3 regions of the Kitasatospora sp. NPDC097643 genome follow, and region 1 is predicted to be linked to each of the others. Evidence: riboswitches for the same ligand, from Rfam matches in the RefSeq annotation. Region 1 holds a riboswitch; each other region holds the start of a gene.

Region 1 (10,349 bases):
TCTCGTCGAGGTGCCAGCCGCGCGGGCGGACCACCACGGTGGCCAGTTCGGCGGCGGGCTTGAGGGTGTACGCCTTGCCGGCGGAGGTGGTGAAGTCGATCCGGCCCTCGAAGGCGTCGATCAGGTTGATCTGGCCGCTCACCACGTTCTCCCAGGTCGGGGAGGTGGCGTCCTCGAAGTCGGCGAGCCAGATCTTCGCGCCGGAGTTGAGGGCGTTGATGACCATCTTGCGGTCGGTGGGGCCGGTGATCTCGACCCGGCGGTCCTGGAGGGCGCGGGGCGCCTCGGCGACCTTCCAGTCGCCGGCCCGGACCTCGGCCGTCCCGGGCAGGAAGTCCAGCGTGCCGGCCTGCGCGATCTCCGCGCGTCGGGTCTTCCGCCTGCTCAGCAGCTCCTGCCGGCGGCCTTCGAACGCGCGGTGGAGGCCGACGACGAAGGCGACCGCCTCCGGAGTGAGCACCTCCTCCGCCCGGTGGACGCGCGGACCGGCGACAGTGACGACCGGAGCGGCAGGGGAGGTGCCGACGGGTCCCTGATCTGCAGCCATGAGCAGGACACTCCTAAGACGGTTGAGCCTGGCGAAGGGAGCTCCGGTGGGAACTTCCTTGATCGGAACCCGCCTGTCGACGAGTTCGATTCTGTAAGGTGGAGACTAGTTTCCGCGATACAGAATTTCAACGGTTTGTTGAGGTGATCGCAGGGACTCTACTCCTCCCCCGACAGCGAAGGGAACGCCGGTGGTTGCGACCCCCGACACAGCAGGGACGCCAGGCTCAGCATCGGCGACGGGCACCGACCGCGCGAGCGGTGGCGTGCAGTCCGTCGAGCGCGCCTTCCAACTGCTGGAGGCGCTGGCCGACTCCGGCGGAGTGGCCACGCTGAGCGAGCTCTCCACCAGTTCCGGCCTCCCGATGCCGACCATCCACCGCCTGGTTCGTACCCTCGTCCAGCAGGGCTATGTACGCCAGGACACCGCGCGCCGCTACACCCTCGGCCCCCGGCTGATCCGCCTCGGCGAGACCGCCGGCCGCCTGCTCGGCAGCTGGGCCCGCCCGTACCTGGCCGAACTCATGGAGGCCACCGGCGAGACCGCCAACCTGGCGGTGCTGGAGGGCGGCGAGGTGGTCTACGTCGGACAGGTGCAGTCGCGGCGCTCGATGCGGATGTTCACCGAGGTCGGCCGCCGGGTGCAGCCGCACTGCACCGGCGTCGGCAAGGCACTGCTGGCCCAGCTGCCCGAGGAGGAGGCGCGGGCCGTCCTCGGCCCCAACCCGCTGCCCGCGCACACCGAGTACACCGTCACCGACCCACAGGAGCTGCTCCACCAGCTCGCCGAGGCGCGCGAACGCGGCTACGTCGTCGACGACCAGGAGCAGGAGATCGGCGTCCGCTGCATCGCGCTCGCCGTACCGGGCGCGCCGACGCCCACGGCGCTCTCGGTCTCCGGCCCGGAGGCCCGGATCAGGGCGCTGGAGGAGCAGGCGGGAGCGTCCTCGCTGGTGCCGGTGATGCGTCAGATCGCGGCCCGACTGGGGCAGGTCCTCGCCCCCTGACGGGCAGTCAGCAGCGTGCCCGTGCACCGGAAGTCGGCTCGGTCGACTTCCGGTGCGCGGGTTCGTCCGTTCGGGCGGACGGCTGGCGGGTTGCACCGGGCCCCCGCGACCGCTCCGCCACCCTGGTGCGGACGCGGCCCGCGACGGCGCGGGCCGCCGGAACGCAAGGGCACGGGTGAGCGGCGATGGAGCGCAGCAGCGCGCGGAGTCGGGGATTCGGCGGGGCCGGGCTGGTCGCGGTGGTGGCGGCGGGCTGTGCGGCGGCGGTGCTGGCCGCCGGCCCGTCCTGGGCACTGCGGCGACCCGACCCCAGGCCGGTGGTGGACGTGGGCCCGGCCGTGGCCGCGGCGCCCTCGCACTCCGACCTGGAGGTGGTCCGGATCGACCCCGACGCGGTCGCCCCCGGTGGCACCACCACCGTCCACGCCTTCGTCGCCAACCGCGGCCCGGACACCACGGCCTCCTCGTTGACCGTCGTGGTCACCCTGCCGGAGGGCGTGACGCCGGAGGGCCCGTTCTTCCCGCAGGACTGTGAGGTGTTCCAGAACGGTCACCGGGTGCGCTGCGTCTTCGGGGCCGGGCTGAAGGAGGGCCGCAGCGCGACCGCGCTCGTTCCGGTCCGGCTCTCCCCGGACGTGCCGCTGGGCCCGCTGGACGGCGGCTGGGTCGCGGTGCGCAGCGCGGACGACAAGGACGAGCGCAACAACCGGCAGCCGTTCGAGCTCCGGGTGGTCGAGACGGACGACGAGTCCTGAGGCGTCGCACCGGAGCCGTCACGCCGGAGCGCTCGGGGCCGAGTCGTCGGGCCCGAGCGCTCCGGCGTGAAGCGTGGTCAGGGTGATCAGGGTGAGCTGTCAGGCCCGAGCGGCTGGGCCTGACAGCCCGGGTCTCAGCGGTAGACCCGGACGTAGTCCGCGGCGAAGCTGAGCGGGGTGGTCCCCTGCGGCGCCGGGTGGTACTGCCCCGCGCACACCGACAGGTTGAGGATCAGGTACGCCGAGAAGTTGGTGCCGACGCCCTTGCCGTCCGAGAACACCTTGACGCCGTTGACGTACCAGTCCACCGAGGTGGCGCCGTAGTAGGTGCCGATGGTCACCCACTGGTCCTTGGCGACGGCGCTCGCGTCGGTGTAGTACTTGGCGTTGCCCGGGTTGACGTGGTTGGTCAGCTCCAGCAGGTTCGGGTTGTCCGGGTGGTACTCGAAGGAGTCGATCTCCCCGTTGCCGTTCTTCCAGGTCCACAGGGCCGGCCAGGCACCGGAGCCGGACGGCATCTTGACCCTGGTCTCGGCGTAGTCGCCGGTCTTCACCTGGAAGCCCTCGCTGGAGCCCTCGGTGGTGAGGAAGCCCGCGTTCCAGGCCTGCTTGCCGTTCTCCAGGGTGTTGCCGCTGGGGCTGGCGGTGAAGGTGGCGACGCCGTTCGCGACGCTGACGTTGTTCTTGTTCAGCCAGTCGAGCTTGTTGTCGTCCGGGTTGTGGTTGCCGTACTTGTACGCGGTGCTCTTGTCGCCGACCCAGCGTGAGCCCCAGGTGATCGGGCCGTTGAACTCGTCGGACCAGGTCAGCGACTTGCCTGCGACCGGGGAGGCCGGGCTGGGGGTGGCGCTCGGCGAGGCGGTGGCCGTCGGCGACGGGGTCGGCGTGGCGGTCGCGGTGGGGGTGGGGGTGGGGGTCGGCGTGGCGGTCGCGGTCGCCGTGCTGGAGACCACCAGTTGCTGGGCGGGCAGGTTGTGCCAGGCGCCGCCGAGGTCCTGCCAGAAGCCGAACTGGCTGTACGTCCCGGCCGACAGGGTGCGCGCGCCGCTGGTGAACGTCAGCCCGCCCGGGCAGATCTGCACGTTGGAGGCGTTGCCGGGGAAGTCGAGGTTGGTGCCGGCCGCGTCGCGGACGCCCACGCCCACGGTCTTGGCGGTGAAGCAGGCCGAGGAGTGCAGGGCGAGCGAGGCCGTGCTGGCCTTGCCCGCGACCATGGTGGCCGGGGCGAGCCGGTCCTGGGTGACGGTCGGGGTGGTGGCCGTCGGGAAGGTCGCGGCCTGGGCGGCCACGGTCGCCGGCAGGCCGAGCAGGCCGGCGCCGCTGACGGCGACCGCTCCGGTGGCGGCGAGGGCGGCGAAGCGGCCGCGGCGGGACGGACGGGCGTGGCGGGGCGCGCGGCGCCGGAGGGCAGACTGGGGCATGGAGTGTCCTCTGCGACGCCTGCGAGGTGAGCTGTCGGATTCGGGCTGCAGTTGCCCGGCCGCCGGTGGGAGCGGCTTCACCCCTAGCCGCGGCCCGCACGCGCGAACGTGCGGGCCGGGCGCTGACCTTGGTTCCCCCGCTCCCGTCCGCTGTGGTGCTCGGTTGCCCGCCGGCGGGTGGACGGGACTAGGCGTCCCGGCGGCGGGGTCCGCGACGACAGCGGACGACCGTTGCAGGCTAGGCAGGCCGTCCGTGAACGGACAACCCGACCGGGCCCGTTGTCGTGCAGCTCACAGTGGTGTCGATCAACGACGCTGGGTGGCAGCGGAGTTGATCAACCTGGTGGGGCGGCACTGGCAAGGCGACGTCGAAGGGCGGCGCCGAAGGTGGCGTCGAAGGGCGGCGTCGCACGTCAGCCGAGCCAGGCCTCGATCTGGCTCGCGGCCTCCGGCGCCCAGGCCAGCTCCAGGTGGTTGAGGCCGCCGAGCAGCCGGGTGCCGCCGACCGTCCCGATGCCGGTGGTGTCCAGGGCGCTGGCGGTGAACACGATGCCGTCGCTCGGCCCGCGGTTCTCGTTCAGCACGCCCGGGATGTCGGCCGAGCCGCCCGCGAGCAGGTAGGTACGGACCGAGGCCGGGATCCCGGCCCGCTGCAACGGCGCGATCAGCGAGCCGGCGTCGACGGCGGCCTGGATGCCCTGGCCGGAGGTGTAGAAGCCCTGGCCGCCGTAGTACGTCGTCCACCAGTCCTGGGCGGTGGCGTCCACCCCGTACCGGCCGTCCCAACGGGCGAGCAGCTGGCGCTGGCCCGGGTAGCAGTCGTACCCGCCGCTCGGCAGCACGCCCAGGCAGGGCTGCGCGGTGTACGTCCCGTAACAGGTCATGTAGAGGTGCGGGGACGGCGCGTTGGCGGTGCCGCCGCAGGCCGGCCAGGTGGCCAGGTCGAACGACCAGCCGTGCGCGTAGACGTAGTCGAGCCCGCCGTTCGGTCCGCCCAGGGTGACCAGGCGGCGGACGTCGCCCGCGTAGGCCCGCCCCCAGGACGGGCGCACCGAGGACACGTACGCCCGCGCGGCCACCTCGCCCTTGCTCCACGCCACCACGTCCACCTGGGGCACCCCGAGGCGGGCCCGGATCAGCGCGACGGCGTCCCCGACCGCCTGGGCCTGGAGCAGGTTGTCGCCGTGCTTGTGGGCGAAGCCGATCGCGAAGACCCGGTGGCCCGTCCCGGCGAGGTACTGGGCGAGGCCGGTGGCGGGGCAGTCGGCGGCGCCGCAGGTGCCGCTCTCCCCCGGGTTCGCCCAGGCGCGGTCGGCGTTGTCGTTGGCGCCGTGGACGAGCAGGACGGGTGTGCCCCGGCTGCCGGTGTCCCAGCCGGTGGCGGAGTAGAGGAGGAAGCGGCCGGAGTACGGCTCGCCGGTGCCGCCGAAGTACGTCCGGCGGGCGCCGTCCTGGTCGCCGCGGCCGTCGGCCGGGTACTGCTCGGTGCGGAAGCCGGGGGTGGTGTCGAGGTAGCGCTCGACCTTGGCCCAGCCGTTGCCGGGGGCGGGGAAGGTGGCTTCCAGGGTGAGAGGGGCGGCGGTGGCCGCTGCCCGGGCCGGGGCGGGGGTGCCGAGGAGCAGGGCGGCGAGGGTGAGGAGGACGGTGAGGAGTGCGGCCGGCCTCGCGGCGGCGGCCGGTCTGGTGGGGACCGCTCGGGTGGGGACCACTCTGGTGGGGGTGGCTCCGGTGGGGGTGCGTCTCATGGGGGTGGACGGTAGGACCGGCCGGGGTGGTCGCCCATGTGCCGGTCGCACATCCGGCGGGCGGCCCGGTGGTGGACCGTGCCGTGGCGCAGTGTCGTCCGTTCCGCCCAGCCGGCACGCCCGGTCGGATAAATTGGAGGTCCGACATCTTCCGCAGTGCACAAGACCGCCGTGCACGGCCTCACAGGAGCGAGGAACCGCCCAGCCATGACCGCGTCCCTGCCCGCCTTCGCCGGCCGCACCTACCTCTTTCGGGCCGACAACGGCGCGGCCTTCCGCAACGCCTACTCGGCCGACGGCAAGCGGCTGCGCTGGGAGGGGCTCGGCGAGTCGGCGGGCCAGTGGGAGGACGTCCAGCTGCACGTCGCCGAGGTCGCCCCGGAGATCTACTTCGTCAGCTGGACGGAGCAGAGCGGGATCACCGTCAGCCACGTCATGGACCTCGGCCGGCTGACGGTGCGCGCGTTCTGGACCTTCGAGGGCGAGGGCGGCCGGGTCGGCGAGCTGCACACCGGCACGCTGGAGCAGGTCGCCTGAATCGACCGGTTTCCCTCCCCTCCCCGGGGGGCCTCGGGCAGGCCTCAGGCGGTCTGGTCCGGCACCTTGAGGTGCTGGGACAGCCACTCCAGCGAGGACGGCAGCAGCCGGCTCCAGGTCTCGAAGTTGTGGCCGCCGGTCTCCAGGTTGGCGTAGGAGACCTTCATCGGGCTCTGCACGGCGTCGACGAAGGCGTCGGTCTCGCGGCGGTAGTCGCCGTCGCCCTGCTTGGTGCCGGCCAGCAGGACCGACACCTTCGGCTGCGGCAGGTTCTTCAGGCGCCACATCAGGTCGGCCTCGTTGCGGCGCTGCTTGCTGCCTCCGAAGAGGTCCCCGGTGGTCGGGTCGTCGGCGGCCTGGTAGTAGCCGGACAGTGAGACGGCGGTGGGGAAGACGTCGGGGTGGCGCATGGCCAGCTTGAGGGCGCAGTAGCCGCCGGTCGAGTTGCCCATGAAGGCCCAGGCCTGCGGGTCGGTGGAGACCCGGAAGCTCGCCTGGATCGCCGAGGGGACGTCCTTGGTGAAGTACGTGTCGGACTGCGCGCCGCCCGGGATGTCCTCGCACTCGGTGTCCTGCGGCAGGGCGGGCGAGGGGCGCATCAGGACCATGACGGTCGGCTGCATCCGGCCCTCCTGGAGCAGCTTGAGCGCCGCGCCGGGGTAGTTGAACCGGGTGATCAGGTTCTCGGCGAGCCCGGGAAAGCCGGTGCTGACGATCACCGCCGGGAACTGCTTGTGCGCGTACTCGGGCTGGAAGTACTGCGGCGGGAGGTAGACGTACCCCTCGGTGGACAGCCGGGTGACGGCCCCGTCGATGCGCACCTTGCGGATCTCGCCGGACTGGCCGGGCTCGCGGCCCAGCGCGCCGCCGCCCTGGACGCTGGCGTGGCCGATCGTCTCGACGAGGAGCCGGCCGGAGGCGTCCGCCTTGTTGTGGATGACCACCGGGCCGTTGTCGCCGGTGCCCAGCAGGTCGTCCCAACTGCTGTAGAAGGAGAAGTAGTTGTTCGCCACCAGCCCGAGTGCGGCGAGCACCGCGAGCTGGGTCGCGAGCAGCGCGCCGATCCGGCCGAGCACGGCCTGCCAGGTCTGCCGGGCAAGTCTGGGCCACAGCCAGACCGTGCCGGCCATCATCACGACGGCGATCAATACGGTCAGCGCCAGCACCTTGTGGCTCGTCAGACCCATGTCCTACTTGCTCCCACGCCTCGAACTCCCCGCCCCCTCCGCTCAGGACACCCGGGAGGTCCCCCCGGTTCCCCCGCCGGGGCGCGTGATCACCCACCCTAGCGGGGTGGCGGAGGGGTGACAGATGACAGCGGACAGATAACAGACTTCAGATTTCGAAATCTGTTATCTGTCATCTGTTATCTGTCAGTTGTCAGGCGGCCCAGAGCCGCAGCCCCGCCGTGAGTTCGTCCATGCAGCGGGCGCCGAGGTCCTGCGGGGAGCCGGGGCCGGTGGCGGGGGCGTCGGAGCCGGCCCACTCCTCCAGCGCGACGCGGATCGCCGTGGTCGCGGCGGCGGCGGCCAGACGGATCTCCAGCGGGTCGGTCCCGTTCGGGCAGCGCTCGGCGAGAACAACGCGCAGCCGCTCCTCCGAATCGGCGTGCACGCGCTGCCAGGTGCCGTCGAGGCGGGGGTCGCGCAACAGGCTGCGGGTCCACTGCATCGCCTCGGCGGCGGAGTCGTCGGCCGGGGTCAGGGACGCGACCGCCGAGCGTCGCAGCGCCTCGCGGACCGGGAGGTCGGTCGCGCTCGCGGCGAACTGGTCGACCCAGCGCCGCCCGCCGGCCGCCAGCAGCGGGGCGACGGCGTCCTCCTTGACGGAGAAGTAGCGGTAGAAGGTGCGCAGTGAGATGCCCGAGGCGAGGGCGATCTCCTCGGCGGTGGTGGCCTCGACCCCCCGCTCGGCGAAGAGTGCGGCGGCGGTGTGGGCGATCTCCAGCCGGGTGGCGTCCCGGCGGCGCTGGTTCAGGGTGGGGCGTCCGGTCACCGGGCCAGCGTACGCGGGTGGGTGCCACTGTGACATGTCGCGCCGGGCTGGCACGCCAAGACTTATTGGCACGTTGTGCCACTTGGGCGTACCGTGTCTCTTGAGGTCGAGAGACCACGAACGAACGGAGTACCACCATGGAGCGCTTCAGCGGACGGAACGTCCTGATCACCGGAGGCGGCTCGGGCATCGGCCAGGCCACCGTGCACCGGATCCTCGCCGAGGGCGGGAAGGTCGTCGCCGTCGACGTCAACGAGGACGGCCTGAAGAAGACCCTGGACCGCGCCACTGCCGACGGCACCGCGGACCGCCTGACCATCGCGGTCCTGGACATCTCGGACGAGGCCGCCGTCGTCACGGGCGTCGCAGCGGCGGTCGCGCACCTCGGCGGGCTGGACGTCCTGGTCAACGCGGCCGGCATCCTGCGCTCCGCGCACACCCACCAGACCAGCCTGGAGTTCTGGAACCGGCTCCTCGCCGTGAACCTGACCGGCACCTTCCTGATGACCCGCGAGGCGCTCCCCGCCCTGCTCGCGAGCGGCGCCGGCGTGGTGGTCAACTTCAGCTCCACGTCCGCGAGTTTCGCCCACCCCTACATGGCCGCGTACGCCGCGACCAAGGGCGGCATCCAGTCCTTCACGCACGCCATCGCCGCCGAGTACGCGAAGCAGGGCCTGCGCGCGGTGTGCGTCGCGCCGGGCAGCATCGACAGCGGCATGACCAACAACCCCGGCCTGCCCGCCGACGCCGACTTCAGCCTGTTCGCCAAGCTCGCCCCCGCCATCGGCCAGGGCTTCGCGGGCCCGGAGACGGTGGCCGGCGTGATCGCGATGCTGGCCTCCGAGGACGGCGCGTTCGTCACCGGCACCGAGATCCGCATCGACGGCGGCACGCACATGTGACGCGCCGGGTCCGCACGTCACATCAGCGAGCCTGACAGCGGGGCCTGACAAACGGGGCCTGCCGGCGGGGTCCGTGCCACTCGATCGAGCGGCGCGGGCCCCGTCGGCGTTTCGTGGCATCGGCGGAGAACGGAGTTCGTCAGCCGAGGCCGCCGAGACCGCCGTGGCGGGCGGCGGTGAGGACGGCGGTGGCGGCGCGGTCGGCGGTGTCCGCGTCCACCGGTTCGGCGGTGATCAGGACCCGGAAGTAGAGCGGCGCGGCGAGGTTCTTGACGACCTCCGCCGGGTCGGTGCCGGGGGGCAGTTCACCCCGTTCGACGGCCCGGCGGACCACCGGTTCGGCCCGCCGCAGCCGGTCGTCGAAGATCCGCGACCGCACCTCGGCCATGGCCGGCACCCGAACGGCGTCCGACAGCAGGACGGCGAGCACGGCGCCGCCCGACGGTCCGGTCAGCCAGGCCGCCAGACCGCGGGCGAGCAGGCGCAGGTCCTCGTCGACGGAGCCGGTGTCCGGGATCGGGATGTCGGTGGCGATCTGCCCGGTCAGGGCGTCGACGATCAGGGTGTCCCGGTCCTTCCAGCGCCGGTACACCGTGGTCTTGTGCACACCGGCCCGCTGCGCGACCCCGTCCACGGTGAGGGCGGCGTAGCCGACGTCGGCCAGTTCGGCGAGCGCGGCGGCGAGCACCGCCGTCCGGACCTTCTCGCCGCGCCCGACGGCGGCGCGCGGGGCGGACGGGCCGACCGGGTTGGCGGGGTCGGCCGGGTTGGCGGGGTTGGCGGGGTCGGGGGCATCGGCGGGGTCGGCGGGGGCGGCAGGGTCCGGGGAAGACATTGCAACTCCTGGTTGCGTTAGGGCGGCGCGCGTGTCACGCTCACCGTATCGCAACTGGGGGTTGCGATAGCCGGATGTCTGGAGGGGACCCGTATGCCCACGCCCTACCGCCACACCACGCCCGTCCGTCCCAAGGCCGCCACCGGCCCGGTCGCCGCCGTGTACGCCCAGATGGAAGCGGACTTCCTGCTCGCCGACGGCCCGCTGATGAGCCTCTCCCCCGCCCCCACGGTGCTCGCCGCCACCTGGGCACTGCTGCGCGAGGCCGAACTCGCCGGAGCCGCACCGCGCACCGACAAGGAAGCCGTGGCCAGCGCCGTCTCGCTCGCCAACCGGTGTCCGTTCTGCACCGAGGCGCACGCCCTGCTGGTCCACGGCGCCGGCGGCCACGAACTCGCCGAGGCCGTCCGGGCCGGCACCGCGCCCGCCGACCCCGGGCAGGCCGCCCTGCTCGCCTGGGCCGCCGCCACCCGCTCACCGGGCGACCCGCTGCTGGCCCGGCCACCGTTCCCGGCCGCGCTCGCCCCCGAGTTCGTCGGGACGGCACTGGTCACCCACTTCGTGAACCGGATGGTCACCGCCCTCCTGGACGAGGAGGCGCTGCTG
Region 2 (10,349 bases), on a different contig from region 1:
GAGATCGCCGCTGACCTGATCAAGCTGTACTCGGCCCGGATGGCCGCGCCCGGCCACACCTTCGGCCCGGACACCCCGTGGCAGCGCGAGCTGGAGGACGCCTTCCCGTACGCGGAGACGCCGGACCAGCTGACCACCATCGCCGAGGTCAAGTCCGACATGGAGAAGTCCGTCCCGATGGACCGGCTGATCTGCGGCGACGTCGGCTACGGCAAGACCGAGATCGCCGTGCGGGCCGCGTTCAAGGCGGTGCAGGACGGCAAGCAGGTGGCCGTCCTGGTGCCGACCACGCTGCTGGTGCAGCAGCACTTCTCGACCTTCGCCGAGCGGTACGCCAACTTCCCGGTGACGGTGAAGGCGCTGTCCCGCTTCCAGACCGACAGCGAGGCCAAGGCCGTGCTGGAGGGGCTCTTCGAGGGCTCGGTGGACGTCGTCATCGGCACCCACCGGCTGTTCTCCTCGGAGACCCGCTTCAAGGACCTCGGCCTGGTCATCGTCGACGAGGAGCAGCGGTTCGGTGTCGAGCACAAGGAGCAGCTGAAGAAGCTGCGGGCCAACGTCGACGTGCTCACCATGTCGGCGACCCCGATCCCGCGCACCCTGGAGATGGCGGTCACCGGCATCCGCGAGATGTCCACCATCACCACGCCGCCGGAGGAGCGGCACCCGGTGCTGACCTTCGTCGGCCCGTACGACGAGAAGCAGATCTCGGCCGCGATCCGGCGTGAACTCCTGCGCGAGGGCCAGGTGTTCTACATCCACAACCGGGTCGAGTCGATCGACAAGGCGGCCGCCCGGCTCAAGGACCTGGTGCCCGAGGCGCGGATCGCCACCGCGCACGGGCAGATGGGGGAGACCCAGCTGGAGAAGGTCGTCGTCGACTTCTGGGAGAAGGAGTTCGACGTCCTGGTGTCGACCACGATCGTCGAGTCCGGCATCGACATCTCCAACGCCAACACCCTGATCGTCGAGCGCGGCGACACCTTCGGCCTCTCCCAGCTGCACCAGCTGCGCGGCCGGGTCGGGCGGGGCCGCGAACGCGGCTACGCCTACATGCTGTACCCGCCGGAGAAGCCGCTCACCGAGACCGCGCACGAGCGCCTGGCCACCATCGCCCAGCACACCGAGATGGGCGCCGGCATGTACGTCGCGATGAAGGACCTGGAGATCCGCGGCGCCGGCAACCTGCTCGGCGGCGAGCAGTCCGGGCACATCGCGGGCGTCGGCTTCGACCTCTACATGCGGATGGTCGGCGAGGCGGTGGCCGAGTTCCGGGAGTCGCTGGCGAGCGGCGGCGAGCCGGAGGAGGAGCCGCTGGAGGTGAAGATCGAGTTGCCGGTGGACGCCCACGTGCCGCACGACTACGCACCCGGCGAGCGGCTGCGGCTCCAGGCGTACCGCTCGATCGCGGCGGTCAACTCGGAGGCGGACATCACCCAGGTCCGGGACGAACTCGTCGACCGCTACGGCAAGTTGCCCGAGCCGGTGGAGAACCTGCTGCTGGTCGCGGCGCTGCGGCTGTACGCCCGGCGGTGCGGCATCTCGGACATCACCCTGCAAGGGGCCAACGTCCGCTTCGGGCCGGTGGAGCTGCGGGAGTCCCAGCAGCTGCGGCTGAACCGGCTCTACCCGCGCAGCCAGGTCAAGGCGGCGGCCCAGCAGCTGCTGGTGCCGCGCCCGAGCACGGGCCGGATCGGCGGCAAGCCGCTGGTCGGCCGGGAGCTGCTGGGCTGGTGCAGCGAGTTCCTGTCGGCGATGTTCGACGACCTGGCGGGGTCGAAGAAGTAGCCCCGACGGCGAGCCGTGCCCCGGAAGCCGGTGGGGCCGACTTCCGGGACGGCGGCGGGTAGGTTCGGGGTGTGACGACGAATGTTCCGGGCGCGAAGTTGATTCTGCTCACCACGACCCACCGGGTGGCTCCCGGGTTGCTGGCGTGGCCGGCCTGGGAGGCGCTGCGGTCGGCGGGGCGGGTGCTGGTGGGGGATGCCGGGCACCCCCAGCTGGCCGCGGTGCGGCAGGCCGGGGTGGCGGTGGAGGTGCTGGCCGCCGGATCGGCGCCGGCGCTGGCGCGGCTGCTGACCGGGCAGCCGGCGGAGGCCGGGCCGACGGTGTGGCTGGGCGGCCCGGACGGCGATCCGGGGCTGACGGACGCGCTGGCGCGGCTGGCGGTGGAGCACGCGGGCGAGGTGCCGGAGATCGAGGTGCTGCCGGGTTCGTACGACCTGCCGGGGGCGCGGCTGCTGGACCTGGTCTCGGTGATGGACCGGCTGCGCTCGCCGGGCGGCTGCCCGTGGGACGCCGAGCAGACGCACGCGAGCCTGGTGAAGTACCTGGTGGAGGAGGCGTACGAGCTGGTCGAGGCGATCGAGGAGGGGGACCGGGAGACGCTGCGCGAGGAGCTGGGCGACGTCCTGCTCCAGGTGTTCTTCCACTCCCGGATCGCCGAGGAGCACCCGACGGACGCGTTCTCGATCGACGACGTGGCCGGTGACATCGTCGAGAAGCTGATGTACCGGCACCCGCACGTCTTCGGCGACGTGGAGGCCGGGGACTCCGCCGAGGTGGAGGCGAGCTGGGAGCGGCTGAAGGCGGCCGAGAAGACGGACCGCGAGTCGGTGCTGGACGGCGTGCCGGCCGGGCTGCCCTCGCTGGCGTACGCGGCGAAGCTGGTGTCGCGGGTGCGCCGGTCGGGCTTCGCGGGTGTGCCGGACGAGCCGTACGAGCTGCCGGCGGAGCTGACCGCGGAGTCGACGGGCAGGCTGTTGCTCGCGGTGGCGCAGCGGGCGCACGACGCCGGGGTGGACGTGGACGCCGCGCTGCGCTCGGCCGCGCGCGGTTACCGGGACGTGGTGCGCGCGGCCGAGGGGCTCGAGCCGGACGAGGAGTAGCCGCGCAGGGCGGCCTCAGGCCGCCGTGGCGGTGTGCTCGACCGGGTGCCGCTGCGGCGGGACGGGCGGGACGACCTCGCCGATCGCCTCGCCGACGAGGGCCAGGAGTTCGGCGAGGCGCTCCAGGTCGAGGTGGTCGGGCAGGTCGGAGAGGGAGATGATCCGTTCGCCGCCGGGGCCGGCGACGCAGAAGAGGTCGATCGGTCCGAGGTGCTTCTCGGCGGTGTCGACGAGGGCCGCGACGTCGCTGGGGCGGCGGATGTCCCCGCTGACGCCGACGACGGGGCAGCCCGTCCGGTCGAGCTCGGTGGCGAGGTCCTCGGCGACGCCGACGTGCTGGTCGGCGATCAGCATTCCGGCGGCGCCGGCTGCGGCGAAGCGGCGGGCCAGGTCGGCTCCCGACCCGCCGTCGAGTACCGCGATCACGACGACTGCCCCGCTGACCCTCATTGGTCGCTCCTCCCTGTGGGCGGCACCGCACCGGCGCCCACGATTTCTGCGGAGGATCGTAGGCAGGTCCTGACCCTCCGCAACAGGGATTACCCCGCAGGTGACCAGGCTCACGCCCACCGCACGGTTAAGAGCTGTCCAAGGAGGTTTCCCGACCCGGCCGCGCCCGACCCCGCCCCGACCCGCGTCCGAGCCGCGCCCGACCGGGAACCGACCCCGCCCCGAGCCGTCCCCGAGCCGTCCCCGGGGCGGGTGACCCACCGGATACCGTCGACCCATGCCAGTTCAGCCCGACCCCGCCGCCCCGCAGCTCTTCACCTGGGAGTTCGCCGCCGACCCGTACCCCGCCTACGCCTGGCTGCGCGAGCACGCCCCGGTGCACCGCACCACCCTGCCGAGCGGGGTGGAGGCCTGGCTGGTGACCCGGTACGCGGACGCCCGGCAGGCGCTGGCGGACGGCCGGCTGTCGAAGAACCCGGCGCACCACAGCGAGCAGGCGCACCGCACCGGCCGGGTGGGCATCCCGGGGGAGCGGCAGGCGGACCTGATGACCCACCTGCTGAACATCGACCCGCCGGACCACACCCGGCTGCGCCGCCTGGTGTCGAAGGCGTTCACGCCGCGCCGGGTGGCGGAGTTCGAGCCGCGCGTGCAGCAGCTCACGGACCGCCTGATCGACGGCTTCGCGCAGCGCGGTTCGGCGGACCTGATCCACGAGTTCGCCTTCCCGCTCCCCATCTACGCGATCTGCGACATGCTGGGCGTGCCGGCCGAGGACCAGGACGACTTCCGCGACTGGGCCGGGATGATGCTGCGACACACGAAGCCGGGCCACGGCGGCGCCCAACGCGGCGGCGTGGGGCGGGCGGTGAAGCGGATGCGGGCGTACCTGCTGGAGCTGATCCACCGCAAGCGGGCGGACCTGGGGGACGACCTGATCTCGGGGCTGATCCGGGCGAGCGACCACGGCGAGCACCTGACCGAGAACGAGGCCGCGGCGATGGCCTTCATCCTGCTCTTCGCCGGCTTCGAGACGACCGTCAACCTGATCGGCAACGGCACGTACGCGCTGCTGCGCAACCCGGAGCAGCGGGTGTTGCTCCAGGAGTCGGTGGCGCGCGGCGAGACCGGGCTGCTGGAGACCGGGATCGAGGAACTCCTGCGCTACGACGGGCCGGTGGAGCTGGCGACCTGGCGGTTCGCGACCCGTCCGCTGTCGATCGGCGGGGTGGACATCCCGGTGGGCGATCCGGTGCTGGTGGTGCTGGCGGCGGCCGATCGCGATCCGGCCAGGTTCGCGGACGAGAACACCCTGGATCTGGCCCGGACGGACAATCCGCACCTGGGTTTCGGGCACGGCATCCACTACTGCATCGGCGCTCCGCTGGCCCGCCTGGAGGGGCGGAGTGCGCTGGCCACGCTGCTTTCCCGGCTGCCGGATCTGCGGTTGGCGGAAAGCCCGGAGAATCTGCGCTGGCGGGGTGGCCTGATCATGCGTGGGCTTCGTGAACTTCCGGTCGAATTCAGTCCGGAAACCCACTCGCCGCACGCCCGCCCCGACGCTCCGACACGCTGACGGGGCGTCGCCAACGCTCTCCTTACCCCGGTATGAACACCCATCAATCCGGACAAACAGCCTCCGTTGGTAGGCGATCGACCACGGGCCGTAATTTCTGTGTGATGTCGGTGATATGAGCTTGTGATTGCTCTGAGGATCTGTCTACTCTCCGTGGAGTTCGCAGCTGCGGACCTCGTGCGCGGAACGCCGAATCCTGCCCGCCGCGCCACGGGAAACCGACCAGAACCCTGGGCAGGGGCGGGGGAACCAGGTTTGTTGCCGTCCTCCACGGCTTGGGGTGAAGCCGCCCGAGCGGAATCGTTTCCGCTCACCGGCGGCCGGGCCACCTCCCGGTCCGAACCCGACAGCTCACCTCGCAGGCGTGCGGAGAGGGACCCTTCATGCTGTTCGTTGGAACTGGCCGTCACCGTCGTCGCACCCAGGCCGAGAAGGCCATCGCCGTCGCCGGTGTGGCCGGCGTCGGACTCGCGATGCCGATCCTCACCGCCACCGGTGCCTCCGCCGCCCCGGCCTCCACCTGGGACGCGGTCGCCCAGTGCGAGAGCGGCGGCAACTGGAGCATCAACACCGGCAACGGCTTCTACGGCGGCCTGCAGTTCACCTCCGGCACCTGGAAGGCGTACGGCGGCACCTCGTACGCGCCGCAGGCCAACCAGGCCAGCCGGGCGCAGCAGATCACGGTGGCCGAGAAGGTGCTGGCCTCGCAGGGGCCGGGCGCCTGGCCGGTCTGCTCGCAGAAGGCCGGCCTGTCGAAGGGCGGCGCCCCGGCGGCCGTCGACTCCGCGGCCGAGGCCCAGCCCGCCGCCCAGCCCGCCCAGCAGGCCCAGCCTTCCCAGCCGAAGCCGGCTCAGAAGCCGGTGCAGCAGGCCAAGCCGCAGGCCCACGCCCAGCAGGCCCAGCCGCAGCAGTACGCCCAGCCCCAGGCGCAGCCGCAGACCCAGGCCCCGGGCTTCTCCGGCAAGGCCGGCTGGGACGCCGACGCCAAGGTGTTCTGGTACCAGAACAACGGCGCCTGGTACTGGACCAGCCACCAGAGCGTCTACCAGCAGTACGCCCCGCAGGCCGCGGCCCAGCCCCAGTACGCCCCGCAGGCCGCCCAGGCCCAGCCCGCCCCGGCCCCGCGCGCCGCGGCCCCCGCCGCCGCCCAGCAGGCCGGCCACGACTACACCGTCCGGGCCGGCGACACCCTGTCGGGCATCGCCACCGCCCAGGGCGTGTCCGGCGGCTGGCAGTCCGTCTACGAGGGCAACCGCGCCACCGTCGGCGGCGACCCGAACCTGATCGTGCCCGGCCAGGTGCTGCACCTCGGCTGAGCCCGCGCCGGTCCGGCGGGTGAGCGAACGAACTGACGACCTGGCGATCTGACGAGCGGACGAGGGGGCCACTCCGGGCAGGACCCGGACCCCTTCGTCCGTCTTCGCCCCTGATTCGCCCACTTCGGTGGGACAACCAGGTGAACTACCGGTGGGTAGTCGGGCCACACGCTGAGACGGTGCCGAGGCCGACGTGGCCCCGGGAGCCCGGGCGGTTAGGCTCTGGTCGTAACGACTCCGCAATCATCCGGCCGACATCACCACCGTCGGCCGGACCCTGCTTCCGCAAGGAGATGCCTCGTGCCGTCCATCGATGTCGTCGTAGCCCGTGAGATCCTCGACTCGCGTGGCAACCCCACGGTCGAGGTCGAGGTCGGCCTCGACGACGGCAGCACCGGCCGTGCCGCTGTCCCGTCGGGTGCCTCCACCGGCGCCTTCGAGGCGCTGGAGCTTCGCGACGGTGACAAGAACCGCTACTTCGGCAAGGGCGTGGAGAAGGCCGTCCTGGCCGTCATCGAGCAGATCGGCCCGGAGCTGGTCGGCTACGACGCCACCGAGCAGCGCCTGATCGACCAGGCCATGCTCGACCTGGACGCCACCCCGGACAAGTCCTCGCTCGGCGCCAACGCCATCCTGGGCGTCTCCCTGGCCGTGGCGCACGCCGCCTCCGAGGCCAGCGACCTGCCGCTGTTCCGCTACCTGGGCGGCCCGAACGCGCACGTCCTGCCCGTCCCGATGATGAACATCCTCAACGGTGGTTCGCACGCGGACTCCAACGTGGACATCCAGGAGTTCATGATCGCCCCGATCGGCGCGGAGTCCTTCTCCGAGGCCGTCCGCTGGGGCGTCGAGGTCTACCACACCCTCAAGGGCGTGCTGAAGGACCGCGGCTTGTCCACCGGCCTCGGCGACGAGGGCGGCTTCGCGCCGAACCTGGACAGCAACCGCGAGGCGCTGGACCTCATCATGGAGGCCATCCAGAAGGCCGGCTACGTGCCCGGCCGTGACGTCGCGCTGGCCCTGGACGTCGCCTCCTCCGAGTTCTACAAGGACGGCGCCTACCAGTTCGAGGGCAAGGCGCTGTCCGCCGCCGAGCTCATCGAGTACTACGCCGAGCTGGTCGCCGCCTACCCGCTGGTCTCCATCGAGGACCCGCTGGACGAGTCGGACTGGGACGGCTGGAAGGCCATGACCGTCAAGCTGGGCGACAAGGTCCAGCTGGTCGGCGACGACCTGTTCGTCACCAACCCGGCCCGCCTGGCCAAGGGCATCGAGACCGGCACCGCCAACGCGCTGCTGGTGAAGGTGAACCAGATCGGCTCGCTGACCGAGACCCTGGACGCCGTCGAGCTGGCCCAGCGCAACGGCTACCGCTGCATGATGTCGCACCGCTCCGGCGAGACCGAGGACGTCACCATCGCCGACCTGGCCGTCGCCACCAACTGCGGCCAGATCAAGACCGGTGCCCCGGCCCGCTCCGAGCGCGTCGCCAAGTACAACCAGCTGCTGCGCATCGAGGAGATCCTCGACGACGCCGCCGAGTACGCCGGCCGCGGCGCCTTCCCGCGCTTCCGCTCTGCGGAGTAACGAGCACAGCCGCTCCGCGGAGTAGTCGGTACGGTCCGTCCGAGGGCCGAGCGCGCCAGGTGGCGCAAGCCTGACCGGTGCCCCGCCGTTCACCCCGTAGGGTGGACGGCGGGGCACCGTCGCGACAGGAGGGGACACGGGAGATGGCAGGCTGGAGGATCCCGGGCTTGGCGGCCCGACCCCGGTTCACGAGCCGGGCGACCGTCCTCGTCCTGGTGCTCTGCTCGCTGGTGGCGATCCTCGCCTACCCGACGCGGCAGTTCATCTCCCAGCGCGCCGAGATCTCCGCCCAGCGGGCGAAGGCCGACCACGCCCGGCAGCAGGTCGAACAGCTGCGCCGGGAGAAGGCCCGCTGGCAGGACCCGGAGTACGTCAAGGCGCAGGCCCGCGCCCGGCTGCACTACGCGATGCCGGGGGAGACCCCGTACATCGCGGTGGACCCGGCCGCATCCGGTGCCGCCCAGCCCTCCGCGGCCCCCGGCTCCGCCTCCGCCGCGGCTTCCTCCTCCGTCGGCGCGGCCACCGGCCCGGTGAAGGCCGCCACGCCCTGGTACGCCAGCATCTGGGACTCGGTGGACGCCGCCGCCACCGTCGCGCTGGCCCCCGCCTCCCCCCGTCCGCTTTCCCCGTCCTCCGCTGGAGACCGCTCCCCCCATGACCACTGAGAACCACCCCACCGTCTCCGACGCCGACGTCGCGGCCATCGCCGCCCAGCTCGGCCGGGTGCCGCGCGGCCTGCGCGGCGTGGCGCACCGCTGCCCCTGCGGCAACCCGGACGTCGTGGAGACGGCCCCCCGGCTGCCGGACGGCACGCCGTTCCCGACGCTGTACTACCTGACCTGCCCCAAGGCCGCCTCGCTGATCGGCACCCTGGAGGCGGACGGCGTGATGAAGGAGCAGAGCGCCCGGCTCGCCGAGGACCCGGAGCTGGCCGCCGCCTACCAGAAGGCGCACGAGGACTACATCGCCCGGCGCGACGCCATCGAGGTGCTGGAGGGCTTCCCGAGCGCCGGCGGCATGCCGGACCGGGTGAAGTGCCTGCACGTGCTGGTCGGCCACTCGCTGGCGGCCGGCGAGGGCGTCAACCCGCTCGGTGACGAGGCGATCGGGATGCTGGAGGACTGGTGGGCCAAGGGCCCCTGCGTCTCCCCGGCCGAGGTCGCGGCGGCCGGTGAGCGGGTCGTCCGCAACCGGGCCAAGGAGCAGGACCACGAGGCCGTGATCGCGGCCAAGCAGCAGAAGACCGCCGAGCGCGCCGCCAAGAAGCGCGCCGCCGAGGACGCCGAAGCGGAGCAGGAGTCGCAGTGAGCATGACCCGGGTGGCCGCGATCGACTGCGGCACCAACTCGATCCGCCTGCTGGTCGCCGATCTGGATCCGGCCACCGGGGAGATCACCGACCTCGACCGTCGGATGATCATCAACCGGCTGGGCCAGGGCGTGGACCAGACCGGGCGGCTGCACCCGGACGCGCTGGCCCGCACCTTCGCGGCCTGTCGCGAGTACCGGGAGATCATCACCGGCTTCGGGGTCGGCCCGGAGCGCACCCGCTTCGTCGCCACCAGCGCCTCGCGGGACGCCGAGAACAGCGACGAGTACGTCAAGGGCGTGCGCGAGATCCTGGGCGTTGAGCCCGAGGTGGTGAGCGGCGAGGAGGAGGCGCACCTGTCCTTCGTCGGCGCCACCAAGGAGCTGACCGGCGGCCAGTTCCCGGCGCCGTACCTGGTCTTCGACCTCGGCGGCGGCTCGACCGAGTTCGTGCTGGGCGGCGAGGACGTGCAGGCGGCGCGCTCGGTGGACATCGGCTGCGTGCGGCTCACCGAGCGCCACTTCGGCGGGGTCGAGCTGCCCTCCGCGGAGCAGATCGAGGCCGCCCGGGCGCATGTGCGGGCCGAGCTGGACAAGGCGGAGGAGGTCGTCCCGCTGACCGGTGCGGCCACCCTGGTGGGCCTGGCCGGCACGGTCACCACGGTGTCCGCGATCGCCCAGGGCCTGCCGGGCTACGACTCGGCGCTGATCCACCACTCGCGGCTCAGCCGGGAGCGGGTCGCGCAGATCGCGGCCGAGCTGCTGACCGCCACCCACGCCGAGCGGGCGGCGATCCCGTCGATGCACCCGGGCCGGGTGGACGTGATCGCGGCCGGCGCGCTGGAGCTGCTGGAGATCATGACCCGGACCGGTGCCGCCGAGCTGGTCGTGAGCGAGCACGACATCCTGGACGGCATCGCCTGGAGTATGGCCTCCTGACCACCCGCGCGCCTTACCCGACCGGCCCCGGCGCCCCTTTCGGGGGCCCGGGGCCGGGGCGCGCCCGGGCCGGTGCGGAAAAGTTCGTGAATTTCTTCACATGACGAGCCCGCCATTCGTCGGAGCTGCCGGTCCGCTACGTCCGAAATGCGGGACTGAAGGTGTGCCGTCCGTGACGCCCGCTGGATCGCAGGTCAGGCCTCGTTTGAGGTTTGAAAATCGAAATCGCGAGCGGGAACCCGGGCCCTATACGGATCGTTGCTGCTCAGCAGGGTGGTTGCCGCGC
Region 3 (10,349 bases), on a different contig from region 1:
GCGCTCGGCGGCGGACTGGTGGTGGCCGGGGCCTCGGCGGTGCTCGGCGGCGCGCTCGGCTTCCTGTTCGGGGTGCCCCGGGTGCGCGGCGGCGCCGGCGAGCCGCAGGGCACGTACGCGCCGAACACCAACCTGGAGCAGGTGTCGGACTGGCTGACCAAGGTGCTGCTCGGCGTCGGGCTGACCCAGCTCGGCTCGCTCGGCGAGCGGCTGCACCAGCTCGGGGCGGCGCTGGCGCCCGCGCTCGGCGGGGAGGACGGCGCCGCGCCGTTCGCGGCCGCGCTGGTGCTGTACTTCCTGGTCTTCGGGTTCCTGGCCGGCTGGCTGGTGACCCGCCTGACCCTGCCGCAGGTGCTGACCAACGCCGACGACCAGGCGCTGGAGCTCTTCCTCGCCGGGCAGGACCGCGACCGGCGGGGCGACAAGGTGGGCGCCGACGACCTGCGGGTGCGCGCGATGCAGCACCTCGGGCTGCTGGGCGGCAGCGCGGAGCAGCCCGCCGCGCTGGCGGCTCAGCTGCCGCCCTCCTCCTCGGCCTCGGCCGGGCCGGAGGGCGTGGTGGCGGAGGTCCGGTCGACCGCGCGCCGCTCGGCGCTCACCGCCGACCAGGTGCGGGACCTGTTCGCGGACGGTTCGGAGGGCCGCCGGATCCAGGCGCTCGCGCTGATGCAGGGCGACCCCGCGCTAGCCGACCTGCCGAGCGTGCTGGAGGCGATCGAGCGGCCCCGCTCGGGCTTCGAGCAGTACCACGCGCTGCTGGCCGCCCGGGGCCTGCTCTCCCGGCTGCCCGCCGGCGAGGCGCAGCGGCTGCGCGACGCGGTGGCCGGTCAGCTGGTGCTGCCGGACGGCATCCCGTACGGCTCGGACCGCAGCTGGCTGGCGGAGAAGATACTGTCCCGGCTTCAGGTCGCGGCGTTCCTGCCTCAGCAGTCGGCCGCACCGGCCCCCGCCCCGGTGGAGGCGCCCCCGGTGGAGAACCCCTAAGGCGCAACCCCGGCTCCGGGCGTGGCGGCCCGGCGGCGGTGGTCGGCGGCCCGCAGCACCAGGACGCGCCGGGTGCGCCCGTCCCCGGCGCCCGGGAGGCGGTGGACCTCGCTGGCGATCCGGCGCTCGCCGAGCGCGTACCGCAGCCCGTCGAGGTGGCCGCAGCGGCGGCCGCGGCCGTCGCACAGCGGCTGGACGCGGACCTCGCCGGCCGGGGAGGTGACCCGGACCAGTTCCGCCAGTGCCGCCAACTGCCGCTCCGGGCCGAAGACTTCGGGGTAGGCGAAGAGCAGGTGGCCGCTCAGGGTGAGGGCGAAGACGCCGTCCGCGAACGGCAGCCGGGGCAGCGCGGCGGCCAGGTACCACTGTGGGTGGGCGGCCGCGTCGGCGGTGAACAGCCGGCGGGCGCGGTCCCAGCTGCGCAGGTAGCGGTCCGCGCGGTGGGGGTGCGGCGGCGGGTACCGGGCCGGGCGGGCCGCCATCGCGGCCGCCATCGACGCCCGGCCGGCCAGCGCGTGGGCGGCGACCTCGGCCCGGGGCAGGGCGTACGCGGGGTCGACGGCGATGACCCGGCAGCCGAGCCCGCGCGCCTCGGCGGCCAGTCCGGCGGCGCCGCCCGGGCAGTCCAGCAGCGGTCCGGGCAGGGCGGCGAGCCGGGCCCGGGTGAGGCCGAAGAGCCCGCAGTACTCGTCCAGCGGGCGGGAGGTGACCAGGACGCCCGGGGTCACGGCCGGGGTTTCGGCGGACACCCGGCCATCCGAACACGGCCCGGCCCCGTCCGCACTCGGGAGCGGATCCGGAGTGCGGACGGGGCCGGGTGGGGCCGGGTGGGGCCGGTTCGGGCGGGCTGAGCGGCGGGCGCGGGTCAGCCGGCGAGCAGGCCCCGGACGGCGACCCGGTGCACCTTGGTCAGGCCGCGGACCAGCTGCGCGGTGAGCAGGACGATCAGCAGCCCGGCCAGCGAGACCCCGGCGATCTGCCAGACCCCCTGGACGTCGTACACGTGCCGGACGTTGTCGCTGTCGCGGAAGTCGAAGACCCGGTACCCGTGCCAGGAGGTGTAGGTCGGGAAGACCCAGTGGTAGACCGGGTAGAGCGCCATCGCCCAGCCGAGCACCAGGAACACCAGCGACACCGAGAAGGCGAACACCGCCCACGGGAACATCAGCACCTGGTACAGCGCGCCCTTCCAGCCCGCCGCGTCCGCCAGCCGCGCGGTGATCGCCCCCCAGCCGCCCGGCCGGACCTGACGCACCGGTGCCGGACCGGGCACGTCCAGGGCCAGCATGCCGCGCGCCCGGGCCCGCTCCAGCCGGCCGAAGCCGCGGCCGGCGGCGGTCAGCCCGGCCAGCATCGGCAGGCCGAGGACGGTGACGAAGGTGCCGACGCCCAGCGCGAACAGGGTGATCGCGACGCTGAAGCCGGCGACCGCCACCGGCAGGCCGGTCAGCAGGAAGCCGAGCTCGCGGTAGTGGTGCGCGGAGAACGGCGCCCGCCAGAACGCCGGCGGCTGCTCCGTCCGGCGCACCCGGGCGCCCGGGTACCCGTCACGGCCGTACCCGCCGAAGGCGTCCCGGTCGCGGTCCTGCGCGTGCTGGATGCTGCTCATGTTCCGGCCTCGGCCCCTCGTTCTCGGCTGCTGCTGTCCTCGCCTGCTGACGTCCTCAAGTCTTCTGGAACCGCGGGCCGGAGGGCATCCGGTGCGCTGCCGGACCGGGGGTGGGGTTAACCCCCCGGTCGGTCGACGGCGCCCGGGGTTCGGTGGTGCTCGCGGACGGCCGGGCGCGGGCCGGTGACGCGGACCGGGACCAGGCTGCCGACCCCACCCGCGACCAGCGGTTACCGTTCGGGCTATGAACGACGAAGACCTGCGGCTCGCCCCGCGCACCAGGGCCGCCGACCTGCTCGCCTGGGCGGCGGAGCAGGGCCGCACCCCGGTGGCCGAGGCGCCGCTGCGCACGGTGCTGGCGCTGCTGGAGCTGGGCGGGGGCAGGATGCACGACGGCTGGCCCGAGCTGACCTCGAACGCGGTGGAGCACCTGCTGTACGAACGACTCCACCTGTACGTCCAACCCGCGCCGGAGGAGGACCCGTTGGCGTACGGCGAGGCGGTCCGACTGCTGATCGACCACCAGCGGGCGGCCCGGCGGCTGAACGCCAAGCGCCAGGAGCGGCTGCACGCCGAGGCCGAGTGGCAGGGCGAGGTCGCCGCCGGGCTGCTGCGCCGCGCCGACCTGGTCACCTGGCCCCGGCTGTACGCCCTGCTGCTGCACGCGCACGACGTGGACCTCACAGACGGGGCGGACGGCGCGGCGGTACGGGACTGGCTGACCGGCTTCCGCGCACTCGCGGAGGAGGAGCGGCTGGCCGCGTTCGCCGCACTGGTGCCGACCGGCTGGCTGGACGAGATCGACGAGCAGGGGTGGGGGCCGGCCCGGGTGCTCTCGGTCGGCATGGCCACCGACGGCGCGCGCCGACTGCTGGAGCAGGGCCTGATGCGGCGCAGCTACCGCAACCTGGCCGAGCTGACCGCCCTCGGGCGGCCGATGCCGGACGAACTGGCCGGGGACTTCGGGCAGTTCGAGGACGCGGCGGCGGAGGCGGCGCTCGTGCTGTGCGGGGAGTGGACGGTACCGGGGCTGCCGCGGCTGCTGATCGAGGAGTTCCCGGAGCTCGCGCCGGAGCCCGGGCAGGAGGAGATCGACGCGTACCTGGCGCAGCTGCCGCCGGAGGAGTGAGCGCGAGGGCCCCGGCCGCCGTGGGGCGGGCCGGGGCCCTCGTCGTTCGGGGGTGTCGCCGTTCGGGGTCCTCGTCGTGCGGGTCCTCGTCGTGCGGGTCCTCGTCGTGCGGGGGTGTCGCGTCAGGGGTTGAGGCCGTGCTGCTGGAGCCAGGTCTCCGGGTCGACCGGGGCGCCGCCACCGGGGCGGACCTCCAGGTGCAGGTGCGGGCCGGTGACGTTGCCGGTCGCGCCGACCTTGCCGATCTGCTGGCCGGAGGCGACCTTGCCGGAGGCCTTGTTGATCGCGGAGAGGTGGTTGTACCAGATCTCGGTGCCGTCGGGCAGGGTCTCGATGATCCGGTAGCCGTACGCGCCGGCCCAGCCGGCCGAGGTGATGGTGCCCTGGCCGATCGCGTACACCGGGGTGCCGGTGTCGGCGGCGAAGTCCAGGCCGGTGTGCAGGTGCGCCCAGTAGCGGGCGCTCTGGCCGTAGTGGGCGGAGAGGTAGTAGTCGCGCAACGGCAGGGTGAGCGCGGCGGCCTTGGCCTTCTCGGCGTCCTCGGCGGCCTTCTTCGCCTCGGCCTCCTTGGCGGCGGCCTTCGCCTCGGCCTCCTGCGCGGCCTGCACGCGGGCGCTCTCCTCGGCGGCGGTGCGCTGGCTGTCGGCCTGAAGCTGGATGCGGGCGGCGAGCGCGAGGCCGGGGTCGGCGGAGAGGGCGACCGGGGTCTCGTCCGGGGCCTCGACGGCGGGCGCGGCGGCCGGGGTGGCGGAGGCGAAGCCGGTCGCGCCCAGGGTGGCGGCGACCGCGGTGACGCCGAGCAGCGGGGAGGCCCCGCGGGTCTGACGCGGCATCCGGTGGCGGTTGGCCTCGGCCTCCGGGCCCGGGAATCCCTCCTCGGGCCCGTCCGGCGCGGGGTGGTCGAGGAGCTGGGTACCGGCTGCGGGGCCGGCGGGGTGTGCCGGGGTGTGCGTCGACGCCACGGAGGCGCGCTCCTTTCCTTCCTTCGCGCCTACCGGGTTAGCTGACGGGTTCGGAGCAGGAAGGTCTCCTACGGCCGGGCCGGAGCCCCGCCGATTCACCCCAAGGAACGTGGTTCCCCGGCTCCCTGACCTGCCCGGAGGCCGGCCGGCGGGATTAGGCGACGGCGCACGGTGCCGTCTGGGTACGGCGTTGACGACCGCGCTGCGTTATCAAACGTTAATCCTAGGGCGCCCTGATTCCAAGCCATCGGCCCACCCTTCGCCGCACCCTTCGCCGCACCCTCCGCCCTCACCGGCACCACCCCGCACGATGGGGCGTCAACGAACGACCCCTTATCTGAGTACCCGTACTCATGTGTCGGCGACCTGGCCGACCGCATCCTGGCGGCATGAGCGCACCGATGCAGACACGCACCACGGCCGCGTACTACATCCAGGCCGTCCTGTCCTTCGCCCTGTCCGGCAGTGCCCTCGCTGTCGGCATCGCCTACCTGCCGGTCGGCGGCTGGACCCGGGCCTTCCTCGGGATCGGCCTGCTCTACACCGTCACCTCCTCGTTCACGCTGGCCAAGGTGGTGCGGGACCGGCAGGAGACCAACGAGATGGTCACCCGGGTGGACCAGGCCCGGCTGGAGAAGCTGCTCAGCGAGCACGACCCGTTCAAGGTCGAGGGGGTCTGAGGGGGTCTGAGCACGTCTGAGCGGGTCCGGGCGCCCGAGCGGGTCGCGACGAGCAGGATCGACTTCGGGTCGATGGCTTGACGGCTAAGGCTATTAGCCTTAGCTTTATGGCTATCGGCAGCACCGCCGATGACAGTCCCCGGCGGACCGAGGAGGCCCACCATGAACGGCACCAGCACCCCCGCCACCCAGTACCTCGACGTCCCCGGCGGCCGGATCGCCTACGACGACACCCGGCAGGGCGACGGCGCCCCCGTCGTCCTGCTCCCCGGGATGCTCGACACCCGCGCCGCCTACCGGCACCTCCACCCGCTGCTCACGGCCGCCGGCCGCCGGGTGATCACCATGGACCTGCGCGGCTTCGGCGAGTCCTCGATCGTCTGGGACGACTACTCCCCCGCCGCGATCGCCACCGACGTCCTCGCCCTGCTGGACCACCTCGACATCGACCGCGCCGTCCTGGTCGGCAACTCCTACACCGGCGCGACCGTGGTCAAGCTCGCCGGGGACGCCCCCGAGCGGGTCGCCGGCATCGTCCTCCTCGACGCCTTCGTCGAGAACCTCCCGCCGAACGCCCTCATGCGCGGCGTCGTCCACGCCATGGGCACGATGCTCGTCCACTGGCCCGCCTTCTGGGGCTTCTACCACCGCAAGATGGCCTACCCCGGTGCCAAGCCCGCGGACTTCGACGCGTACGTGAACGGGCTCGTCGCCGCCATGCGCACCCCCGGCCGCAAGACCGCCATCCGCGGCCACGTGCGCGGCGACTCGGCACCGATCGGCTGGAGCGCCGCCGTCCACTGCCCGGCGCTCGTCCTGATGGGCAGCAAGGACCCCGACTTCCCGAAGCCCGAACTGGTCGCCGACCGGCAGGCCGCCGCGCTCAAGGCGCGGAAGGTGATGATCGAAGGGTCCGGGCACTACCCGATGGCCGACAACCCGCAGGCCACCGCCGAGGCCCTGCTGCCCTTCCTCGCCGAACTCGGCTGACCCGCCGGACCCGCCCGACTCGCCCGACCACCGCTGCCACGGAGAACCCGACACCATGCCCCGCGTAGGCCTCACCCCCGAGCAGGTCGTCGACCACGCCCTCGCCCTCATCGACGAGCAGGGCACCGACGCCCTCACCCTCGCCGCCGTCGCCGCCCGGGCCGGCGTCGCCACCCCCTCGCTGTACAAGCACGTCAGCGGCGGACTCGCCGAACTGCGCCGGCTGATCGCCGTCCGGGTCACCGAGGAGCTCGCCGACCGGCTCGCCGAGGCCGCCGTCGGCCGCAGCGGGGACGACGCCGTCGCCGCCGTGCTGCGCGCCTACCACGCGTACGCCACCGAACACCCGCACCGCTACAACGCCCTCCCCCAGGCCCCGCAGCCCGACGACGACCTCACCCGCGCGGCGACCCGGCTGGTCGGAGTGATCATCGCCGTCCTGCGGGAGTACGGCCTCGACGGCCCCGAGGCGATCCACGCCGCCCGCACCGTCCGCTCCCTCGCCCACGGCTTCGCCTCCCTCTCCATCACCGGCGCGTTCCAGCTCGCCGAGGACCTCACCACCACCCAGACCCGCCTCATCACGCTCCTCACCAACGGCCTCCACAGCTGGCCCTCCCCCTGAGCGGAGGGCGGACGCCGGTGCCGGTGGGACGGCCGGGTCACCATTGATCCGCATAAGAAATAAGGTGTTAAGAACCGAGTGCCCGCTGGGGCACCCCTAGGGCACCCACCCCCTCGGAGCGGAAAGGCCGGGTATCCGATGGACCTGACCTCGCCGTGGCTTCCCCCGGCCGAGGACGAGGGCCGGACGCCGCGCAGCAGTCCCACGGCCCGCAGTGCCATGCGCTGCGTGCGGTTACTGCTCGGCTGCACCAGCGCCGCCGAACTGCTCGGCACCGTCCTGGCCGAGGGCCCGAGTTGGATCACCGGCGAGGGTTCCGCGCTCTACCTGCTGGATTCCGCCGGAATGCTCCGGCTCACCGCCTCGCACGGGCTGCCGGACTGGGTCCACGAGCGCTACGGCGTCGTCGATCCGGCCGGCGACCTGCCCGCCGCGATGGCCCTGCGGCTGCGCCGCCCGTACCTGCTCTCCCCCGAGCACACCAGCGTCGACTACCCCAACCGGAACGTCGGCATGGGCACCGGGATGGTCGCCGTGATCGCCCTGCCGATGATCGTCGACGAGCGGCCGGTCGGCGTGCTCGCCCTCGCGCTGGCCCACCGGGGCACCGTCCCCCGGCGCGACCTGGACGTCCTGGAGACCATCGGCGACGCCTGCGCCCACCGGATCTCGCACCTGCTCGGCCACGCCGAGCCGCGCACCCCGCCGGGCCCGGCAGCGCCGCCCCGGGAGGGCGCGGAGACCCGCGCCGCCGGGCTGGCCCACCCGATGCTGTCGCTGGCCGTGCGGGCCGCCGGGCACGGCGCCTTCGAGCGCGACCTGGTCACCGGGGAGAGCTACTGGGACGCCGAGGCCTTCAGGGTCACCGGCCAGGCCGCCACCCCGGACGGCTCCGCCCCCGAGCTGGACCGGATCGTCCACCCCGAGGACCTGCCCGACGTGCAGGCGGCGCTCGCCGAGGCGCTCGCGACGGGCGGCCGGTACCGGATCGCGTACCGGGTGCTGCGCCGGGGCGGCGGGGTGGCCCGGATCGAGGAGACCGGCGAGGTGATGCTGGACACCCACCACCGCCCGGTCCGGATCGCCGGCCTGTTCGCGGACCGGGAGCCGCCGCCGGAAGCGGAGCAGCAGGGCGAGGAGAGCTCCGCGGCCGGGGCGCGGACGGCGCTGCTGCTGGCCCTCACCCGGGCGCTGTCCCGCGCGGTGACCGTCCGGGACGTCACCACCGCCGTCACCGACGTCGCCCGCCCGGCCTTCGGCGCCGCCAGCATCGTGCTGGACCTGGTGGACGAGGGCCGGCTGCTGCCGGTGTCGCACACCGTGTACGGCGGGCCGCGCCGCACCGAGCTCACCCGGCTGGCGGACCTGTCCGAGGGCGTGATGCAGCACGCGCTGACCCGCTCCGCGCCGCTGTTCAGCGAACCGGGCCGGACCGCGGGGCACGGCGGGCCGCTCACCCCCGCCGCCTGGGCGGTGCTGCCGCTGATCGCCTCCGGACGGCAGGTGGGCTCCTGCCTGATCACCTTCGCCACCGAGCGGTCGTTCAGCCGGGAGGACCGCACGCTGTACTCGGCGTTCGCCGGGATCCTCGCGCAGTCCCTGGAGCGGGCCCGGCTCTACGACACCCATCTCCACCGCGCGACCGAGCTCCAGCGCGCGATGCTCCCGCGCACCCTGCCCCGGCTGCCCGGGATCGCCAGCGCCGCCCGCTACCTGCCGAGCACCGAGGGCATGCAGATCGGCGGCGACTGGTACGACCTGCTGAAGCTGCCGGACGGCCGGATCGGGGTGGTGATCGGCGACGTCCAGGGCCACAACGCCGAGGCGACCGCGGTGATGGGCCAGCTGCGCAGCGGCCTGCGGGCGTACGCGACGGACGGCCACGACCCGGCCGCCACGCTGGCCCGGACCAGCCGGCTGCTCGCCGAGCTGGACACCGACCTGTTCGCGACCTGCCTCTACCTGACCCTGGACCCGGCCGACGGCGCGCTGGCCGGCGCCCGGGCCGGGCACCCGGCGCCGGTGCGGGTCGCCGGGGCGAAGGCCGTCGAGCTGGACCTGCCGGGCGGCCCGCCGCTCGGGGTGGACCCGGGGCAGCCGTACCAGTTGACGGTCGGCCGGCTGGCGGTCGGCGAGACGCTGCTGGTGTACACCGACGGGCTGGTCGAGGACCGGGAGGAGGACTACGACGAGTCGGTGCAGCGGATGCTGGGCGGGCTGGAGCTGTGGGCCCGGCAGACCGGGCCGGGGCGGATCGGTCCGGCACCGGCGCTGGAGCGGCTGGCCGATCTGCTCACCCTGAACGTCACCGAGCGCCGCTCGCGCCCGGACGACGTGGCGCTGCTGCTCCTGCACCGCACCTAGCCGCTCCGGTGCGGACCGCTCCCGGAGGGCCGGTGTCCGGATCGCGGACGAACCACGCCTCATTGACGCCGTGTTGACCGGATTTTGACGAGATCCGGTCACATGGCGGGATCCGTTCACACCTTCGTAGGATCATCACCCTAGAATTCGCGGCGTGACGATGACTCAGTGGTGCGCAACGGCTACCGGCGTGCTCGCCGCCCTCGCCCTCGTGGCCGCCGCGCGCTACCGCGCCGTGTCCGTCACCCAACGCCGCCGCGCCGACCGCTTGCAGCGCGACCTCGCGCGCCTCCAGGAGCAGCTCGGCACCGAACTCTCCCGCCGCGGCGCCGACCTGGCCGCCGTTCAGCAGGAGCAGGAGCTCACCGCCTCCACCCAGCGGGCCTTCCTCAGCGTCGCCCGCCGGATCCTCGTCATGGCCCACGACCAGCAGGCCCTGCTCGACGAGATGGAACGCACCCACGACGACCCGGCGCTGCTGGAGGGCCTGCTCAAGGCCGACCACGCCGCCGCCCAACAGGCCCGGCTGGCCCAGACCCTGGCCGTGCTCTGCGGCGCGCGGGCCGGCCGGCACTGGCCCGAGCCGGTCTCGCTGGAGGACGTCGTCCGCGGCGCCCAGTCGCGCATCCTGCCGTTCCAGCGGGTGGTGGTCCGCAGCCGGATCGAGACCGCCGTGGTCGGCGCCGCCGCCGAGGCACTGATCCACGCCGTCGCCGAACTGCTGGACAACGCCACCCGCTACTCCCCGCCCAGCACCCAGGTCTTCGTCACCCTCATGCCGGTGCACAACGGCGCCGTCATCGAGATCGACGACGGCGGCGTCGGGATGCCGGAACAGGCCGTCGCCAAGGCCGCCGCCGCGCTCGCCGGCGGCAGCACCCTGGAGGTCTCCCGGCTGGGCGAGGTACCGCAGTTGGGCCTGGCCGCGGTCGGCCGGCTCGCCGAGCAGTACGGCTTCCGGGTCACCCTCAGCTCCGCGCCCTCCCCGTACGGCGGCGTGCGCGTC

The links. Region 1 has a riboswitch for cyclic di-AMP ahead of ABTY15_RS29530 (glycoside hydrolase family 16 protein). Riboswitches for the same ligand answer to the same signal wherever they lie in the genome.
Region 2: it holds a riboswitch for cyclic di-AMP, as region 1 does, so the genes downstream of both, ABTY15_RS33060 (LysM peptidoglycan-binding domain-containing protein) here and ABTY15_RS29530 (glycoside hydrolase family 16 protein) in region 1, are expected to answer to the same signal.
Region 3: it holds a riboswitch for cyclic di-AMP, as region 1 does, so the genes downstream of both, ABTY15_RS05125 (M23 family metallopeptidase) here and ABTY15_RS29530 (glycoside hydrolase family 16 protein) in region 1, are expected to answer to the same signal.

Annotation. Positions count from the first base shown of each region.
Region 1 covers NZ_JBEOSA010000057.1:44,012-54,360, forward strand. The annotation lists gene aceB (malate synthase A) at 1-547, opposite strand, end outside; gene ABTY15_RS29520 (IclR family transcriptional regulator) at 813-1,553, shown strand; gene ABTY15_RS29525 (hypothetical protein) at 1,739-2,308, shown strand; gene ABTY15_RS29530 (glycoside hydrolase family 16 protein) at 2,443-3,729, opposite strand; cyclic di-AMP (ydaO/yuaA leader) riboswitch at 3,731-3,856, opposite strand; gene ABTY15_RS29535 (esterase/lipase family protein) at 4,143-5,474, opposite strand; gene ABTY15_RS29540 (MoaF-related domain-containing protein) at 5,682-6,011, shown strand; gene ABTY15_RS29545 (alpha/beta hydrolase) at 6,056-7,198, opposite strand; gene ABTY15_RS29550 (TetR family transcriptional regulator) at 7,392-8,006, opposite strand; gene ABTY15_RS29555 (SDR family NAD(P)-dependent oxidoreductase) at 8,144-8,908, shown strand; gene ABTY15_RS29560 (TetR/AcrR family transcriptional regulator) at 9,048-9,743, opposite strand; gene ABTY15_RS29565 (carboxymuconolactone decarboxylase family protein) at 9,837-10,349, shown strand, end outside.
Region 2 covers NZ_JBEOSA010000072.1:4,287-14,635, reverse strand. The annotation lists gene mfd (transcription-repair coupling factor) at 1-1,788, shown strand, start outside; gene ABTY15_RS33075 (nucleoside triphosphate pyrophosphohydrolase) at 1,860-2,888, shown strand; gene ABTY15_RS33070 (SDR family NAD(P)-dependent oxidoreductase) at 2,904-3,338, opposite strand; gene ABTY15_RS33065 (cytochrome P450 family protein) at 3,616-4,914, shown strand; cyclic di-AMP (ydaO/yuaA leader) riboswitch at 5,125-5,293, shown strand; gene ABTY15_RS33060 (LysM peptidoglycan-binding domain-containing protein) at 5,298-6,230, shown strand; gene eno (phosphopyruvate hydratase) at 6,531-7,817, shown strand; gene ABTY15_RS33050 (FtsB family cell division protein) at 7,985-8,482, shown strand; gene ABTY15_RS33045 (DUF501 domain-containing protein) at 8,454-9,125, shown strand; gene ABTY15_RS33040 (Ppx/GppA phosphatase family protein) at 9,128-10,063, shown strand.
Region 3 covers NZ_JBEOSA010000005.1:20,972-31,320, forward strand. The annotation lists gene ABTY15_RS05105 (hypothetical protein) at 1-984, shown strand, start outside; gene ABTY15_RS05110 (hypothetical protein) at 981-1,733, opposite strand; gene ABTY15_RS05115 (sensor domain-containing protein) at 1,850-2,593, opposite strand; gene ABTY15_RS05120 (hypothetical protein) at 2,838-3,722, shown strand; gene ABTY15_RS05125 (M23 family metallopeptidase) at 3,845-4,684, opposite strand; cyclic di-AMP (ydaO/yuaA leader) riboswitch at 4,697-4,855, opposite strand; gene ABTY15_RS05130 (YiaA/YiaB family inner membrane protein) at 5,074-5,364, shown strand; gene ABTY15_RS05135 (alpha/beta fold hydrolase) at 5,527-6,354, shown strand; gene ABTY15_RS05140 (TetR/AcrR family transcriptional regulator) at 6,410-6,979, shown strand; gene ABTY15_RS05145 (SpoIIE family protein phosphatase) at 7,118-9,343, shown strand; gene ABTY15_RS05150 (ATP-binding protein) at 9,504-10,349, shown strand, end outside.